Priestia megaterium: one gene and its partner. The protein of the gene in region 1 binds, or shares a complex with, the protein of each later gene. Links are inferred from orthologs where the notes say so. Each region holds a gene or a part of one and is shown on either strand. Other genes may lie near its edges. The genes, in order: trxA and trxB.

Evidence for each region.
Region 2: the proteins of trxA (region 1) and trxB are in contact, whole or in part, in a crystal structure (PDB 1F6M), measured with the Escherichia coli proteins. The link is inferred for Priestia megaterium from one-to-one orthologs.

Annotation. Positions count from the first base shown.
Region 1 is NZ_CP085442.1:4,610,516-4,613,622, forward strand. Bases 129-2,902 are described here. They hold trxA (thioredoxin), read right to left. Parts: upstream 1,786-2,902; coding sequence 1,471-1,785; downstream 129-1,470. Other genes in these bases: uvrC (excinuclease ABC subunit UvrC), read right to left, coding at 129-1,246; LIS78_RS23950 (electron transfer flavoprotein subunit alpha/FixB family protein), read right to left, coding at 2,203-2,902. Outside these bases: more of uvrC, read right to left, coding at 1-128; more of LIS78_RS23950, read right to left, coding at 2,903-3,107. UniProt on the Escherichia coli protein: Participates in various redox reactions through the reversible oxidation of its active center dithiol to a disulfide and catalyzes dithiol-disulfide exchange reactions.
Region 2 is NZ_CP085442.1:4,920,283-4,923,412, reverse strand. The notes cover bases 32-2,828. They hold trxB (thioredoxin-disulfide reductase), read left to right. Parts: upstream 32-851; coding sequence 852-1,805; downstream 1,806-2,828. Other genes in these bases: rapZ (RNase adapter RapZ), read left to right, coding at 2,609-2,828; LIS78_RS25620 (8-oxo-dGTP diphosphatase), read left to right, coding at 2,109-2,567; LIS78_RS25630 (tetratricopeptide repeat protein), read left to right, coding at 32-740. Outside these bases: more of LIS78_RS25630, read left to right, coding at 1-31; more of rapZ, read left to right, coding at 2,829-3,130.

The DNA of each region.
Region 1 (3,107 bases):
TCTTAATTTTATATTTGCGATATTCTTTCTTTTCCGGTTTCCCATCAACAAAAACAATCATCGCAGAAACTGGGTCTGTTCCTTGAATATTTGAGTTATCAAATGCTTCAATCCGATAAGGAGCGGCAATTCCAAGCTCTTCTCCTAACCGTTCAACTGCGCCAACCGTGCGCTCTTCATCTCGTTCAATTAAATAGAATTTTTCACCGAGCGCAATTTTTGCATTTTTACACGCAAGTTCTACTAATTCTTTCTTTTTACCTCGCTTTGGATGCTGAACCTCTACTTCTACTAATTTCTCAGCTAACTCTGCATCAATCGTTGCTGGAACCATCACTTCTTTTGGCTTAATATTTTTGGCATAAAACTGACCGATAAAAGTTAAGAAATCTTCTTCTGGCTCTTTATAAAAAGGAAACATAGAAACTTCTCGCTCAATTAATTTTCCTTGGCGAATAAAGAAAACTTGAACACACATCCAGCCTTTATCATAAGAATAGCCAAACACATCTCGATTAACAAAATCATTAAACGTTACTTTTTGCTTTTCCATTGTCGCTTCGATATGAGCAATTTGATCTCGATATTCTTTAGCCCGTTCAAAGTCAAGTTCTTCTGAAGCTTTTAACATTTTTTCAGTTAACTCTGTTTTGACATGCTCATATCCACCATTTAAAAACCGCGTGATATTTTCAATAATTTGTTTGTTTTGCTCTTCTTTTACTTCTTTTACGCAAGGAGCTAGACATTGCCCGATATGGTAATACAAACAAGGCCTGTCTGGCATGGTAGAGCACTTTCTTAATGGATAAATGCGATCAAGAAGCCGCTTTGTTTCATTTGCAGCTTGAACGTTAGGATAAGGACCGAAGTATTTTCCTTTATCTTTTTTTATTTTTCTTGTAATAACAAGTCGGGGCTGTTTTTCAGCTGTAATCTTAATAAAGGGATAACCCTTATCATCTTTAAGCATGATATTGTATTTTGGATCATGCTTTTTAATTAAATTCATTTCTAAAATAAGCGCTTCTAAATTAGAAGATGTGACGATATATTCAAAATCGACAATGTCGTTTACAAGTCGAAGCGTCTTTCCGTCATGAGATCCGGTAAAGTAGGAGCGCACTCGATTTTTTAATACTTTTGCTTTTCCTACGTAAATGACTGTTCCATATTTATCTTTCATCAAGTAACAGCCGGGCTGATCCGGTAAAATAGCCAGCTTTTCTTTTAAATAATCATTCATACTTTTCTCCTTCCTCTTCTCTTACTCTGTCCATCTATACATTCGCTTATGAAGCGTAACCTACATTCTTTCCTGCCTTACAATACATGCACATAAGCCGGATTTATGACGGTGTTCCTTACATCTAGTATAAAACAAACGAACGCATATTCGCTAAATAAAAGTATTCCCAAAAGAGAAAAAGTGGAGAAAAAGAAAAAACCTAGCCTGAGCTAGGTTTTGACTTACGCGTGTTTATTAATTAATTCTGTTAATGCTTCTTTTGGTTGGAAACCAACTACTTGGTCAACTTTCTCTCCATCTTTAAATAATACTAAAGTTGGGATACTCATAACACCAAATTTTCCAGCCGTTTCTTGGTTTTCATCAACGTCTACTTTCACGATTTTAACTTTATCGTTAAGTTCGCCATCAATTTCTTCAAGAACTGGAGCAATCATTTTACAAGGGCCACACCATGGTGCCCAAAAGTCAACAAGCACTAGGCCTGATTTAATTTCATCTGTAAAGTTTTTATCTGTAGCATGTGCAATAGCCATTTTAATTCCTCCTAAATATATGCAATATCCAAATTCTACTCACAGTATATCACCTTCAAATAAGGTTTGCTAACTTTTTGCTTACATTTATACTGTTTATTCTCCGCTCTAGTTTGTACAATTCACATAAAAACATACGTAGAAAATTTCGTTTTCCATGAGGTTGAGACATAACTAAATCCCATCTAAAGACGAACAAATAGTATACATGGGCTGAACCGCTTGTGACACCGCAGTTGATTTCTGTACAAGACTTCGCTTTCCGCGGGAGTCTTCGCCTTGCCCTCCAATCAACTGCTAGAAAGACCCACACACATGAAACCTACGTTTACCCTAACAAAAAAACGAACCACTAATCAAACATCTTGATCAATGGTTCGTTTTTCACTTCGTCTAAAATACTTTTGTCCCAGCCTCTTACGCAGACTGTACTTTCAGCTTTTTAAATTCTTCCGTTAGCAGAGGCACCACTTCAAATAAATCTCCAACGATTCCGTAATCAGCTACTTTAAAAATATTCGCCTCAGGATCTTTGTTAATTGCAACAATAATTTTTGAATTTGACATGCCGGCCAAATGCTGAATGGCTCCTGAGATTCCGCAGGCAATGTATAAATCTGGTGTGACTACTTTGCCCGTCTGACCGATCTGAAGAGAATAGTCGCAGTAATCTGCATCGCACGCTCCGCGAGATGCCCCAACAGCTCCATTTAACACGTCCGCTAGTTCTTGAAGAGGTCCAAAACCTTCCGTGCTTTTTACACCTCGACCACCTGCAATCACGACTTTTGCTTCGGATAAATCAACCCCTTGCGTTGCTTTACGTACAACTTCTTTTACAACTGTACGCAGGTTTTTGATTTCAACATTTAAATCCTCTACATCGCCTGTAAGTCCCTCGTCTTTTGCAAGCGGTGAAATATTATTTGGACGAATCGTTACAAACGTAAAAGCATCGGTCATGATTTTCTTCTCAAATGCTTTACCAGAATAAATTGGGCGAGTGAAGACTACTTGATCCCCTCCAACTTCTACATCCGTCACATCGGAGATAAGTCCTTTGTCTAAGCGAGCTGCCAGTTTTGGCGCTAGGTCTTTGCCAAGAGCCGTATGGCCAAATACGATAGCTTCAGGCTGTTCACTTTCAATGATGGCTAATAACGCCTGAGCGTAACCATCCGATGTGTAAGCAGCTAAATCTTCATGCTCCGTCACAACAACTTTATTCGCTCCGTACGCAATAAGCTCTTCACTTAAAGCTTTTACGTTCTTTCCTACTAACGCTGCAACAATTTCTCCACCGTCAGCTACAGTAGACGCTG
Region 2 (3,130 bases), 310 kb from region 1 along the record:
TGTCATTTGAACACCGCTATAAGCTCGGAGCAACATTTGCGTTGATTGGTCAATACAAACTATCATACAGATGGTTAAAAAAGCTTTATACACAAGGATTTCAAGGAGACAACTCATTTCATTATTGGCTCTCATATGCCTCTTACTATACCGGACGTGAAGCGTTCGCTAAAGAAATGTGGAAGCTGGCATTGGAAGACGTTCCTGATAAAGAAGGAGAGGAGCCTTGGCGCATCAGTCAAAAAGCTGCGAAGGTTTTTCAATCGAAAGTGGATGTTACAGCGAAACAGAAGTGTGCAACAAAAAATGTTCACGATCAGCTTTACAGCTTGTATATGGCAAAAAAGCTTCCTGAACAGCAGCGTCTGCTTCTTTTAGAAGAAATCAAGTCGTCCATACATATGAGTACACTTTTGGATGAAGTATATACGTACGTATGGCAGGATAAACAACATGTGATTTTTGAGGTGGCAGATGTTATTGAACTGGAGATGGAATCGCAGGCTGAAAGTGATACCCAGGATCTTTTAAGCTTTTGGTTTTATGTATATGTACAGGTATATAAACAATCCTATGATTTTCAGCATGTGAACGTAAATGCATGGGCTGCAGCCGTCACATATATATGGGCGAAAGAAAAAAGGCAGGTTATTACTCAAGCTGATGCGGCAAAACAATATTCCATTTCCGCTGCAACAGTTAGAAAGTACAGTAAAATTGTGAATACGTTATTAAATTGAGCAAAAAAATAGACGATAATAGGAAGAACATATTAGGATAGTGATAACGAAATAATTATCCATAAATTTGGAATCAACTACGAAGGAATTTCCTAAAAGGAGTGTAAAGCAATGACAGAAGAAAAAATTTATGATGTCATTATTATTGGGGCAGGCCCAGCAGGTATGACTGCTGCTGTATATACATCTCGTGCAGATTTATCAACACTAATGATTGAACGCGGAATTCCAGGCGGTCAAATGGCTAATACGGAAGATGTAGAAAACTATCCAGGTTATGATCATATCCTTGGTCCTGACCTTTCTAACAAAATGTTTGAGCATGCAAAAAAATTCGGTGCGGAATATGCGTACGGTGATATTAAAGAAATCATCGACGGAGAAGAATACAAGACAGTTCGTGCAGGCAGCAAAGAATATAAAACACGTTCAGTAATCGTTGCTACTGGTGCGGAATATAAAAAATTAGGCGCGCCAGGAGAAAAAGAACTAGGCGGCCGCGGCGTATCTTATTGTGCTGTATGTGACGGCGCATTTTTTAAAGGTAAAGAGCTAGTTGTTGTAGGCGGTGGAGACTCTGCGGTTGAAGAAGGCGTATATTTAACACGCTTCGCAACAAAAGTAACAATTATTCACCGACGCGATGAGCTTCGCGCGCAGAAAATCCTACAGCAGCGCGCATTTGACAACGAAAAAGTTGATTTTATTTGGAATACAACGGTCAAGGAAGTAAATGAAAAAGACGGTAAAGTAGGCAGCGTAACGTTAGTAGACACAAAAACAGGTGAAGAGCGCGAGTTCGGTGCGGACGGCGTATTCATTTATGTTGGAATGGTTCCACTAACAAAACCATTCGAAAGTCTAAACATCACAAATAAAGAAGGATATATTGAAACGAACGAGCAAATGGAAACAAAAGTACCAGGTGTGTTCGCAGCTGGAGACGTTCGTGAAAAGGCTCTTCGTCAAATTGTAACAGCTACAGGTGATGGCAGCATTGCTGCTCAAGCGGCTCAGCACTATGTAGAAGAGTTAAAAGAAAAGTTAAAAGCTATTCAGCAATAAGGCTGAAATCAATCTTTTACAAAACGTAATTCGGTTTTAACTGTTCTGTAACACCTGTGAAACATTGATGGGGTACTATATAGATAGTAATTGACCCCCTTTTATAAAATATATGTATGTCGGGCATAGGACGTGTTCCTATGCCTCTTTTTTGTGACTATAACAGATTGAATTTACGTATATAACAGCAAGGGTCTATTTTCAGAAAATTTAGTAATAGTTAGTTCATCTCCGTTGTGAGAGAAGTTTGTTTCGTAGTATAATAAAAGAAAATGTCAGTATACATATGATGAGGTGGAAAACATGCAAAGGGTCACAAATTGTGTATTAATGAAAGACGATAAAGTATTGTTGCTTCAAAAGCCACGAAGAAACTGGTGGGTGGCCCCGGGTGGGAAAATGGAGCAAGGAGAATCTGTAAAAGACTCTGTTGTAAGAGAATTTCGTGAAGAAACGGGAATTTATTTGAAAAATCCCACTGTAAAAGGTATCTTTACTTTTACGATGAAAGAAAACGATCAAATTTCATCTGAATGGATGATGTTTACTTTTTTTGCTACAGATTTTGATGGGACAAATGTGCTAGAATCAGAAGAAGGCAAACTCGGTTGGCATAATTTGAGTGAAGTAAGTGAATTGCCGATGGCACCGGGAGATCATCACATTATCGATTATGTAGCAAAAGGGTCGGGTGTTATTTATGGCAACTTTACGTATACAACGGATTTCGAGTTATTATCTTATCGAATTGATCCTTGTTAATGATAAATAGACATGTATGCATAGATTGAGGGGGATGGAAAATGAGTACTGGGTCTGTAAGCGATATTCAATTAGTGATTATTACTGGAATGTCAGGTGCAGGAAAAACAGTAGCAATTCAGAGTTTTGAAGATTTAGGGTTCTTTTGTGTAGATAATTTACCCCCTACATTGCTACCGAAATTTTTAGAACTCATGAAAGAGTCAGGGAATAAAATGAATAAAGTTGCTCTTGTTATGGACTTGCGAGGCAGAGAGTTTTTTGAAAGCCTGTTTGAAGCATTAGATAACATGAGTGAAACAACGTGGGTCACGCCACAAATTTTATTTTTAGATGCAAAAGATTCTGTATTGGTGACACGCTATAAAGAAACGAGACGTTCACATCCGCTAGCTCCTTCGGGTTTACCTTTAGAAGGAATTGGTATGGAACGTGAGCTTCTTGAGGAGTTAAAGGGAAGAGCTCAGCTTATTTATGAGACGTCAGAGTTAAAACCAAGAGAGCTTAGAGAAAAGATTTTAACTCAGTTTTCGTCGCACGCTTCACAGGTTTTTACTGTTAAT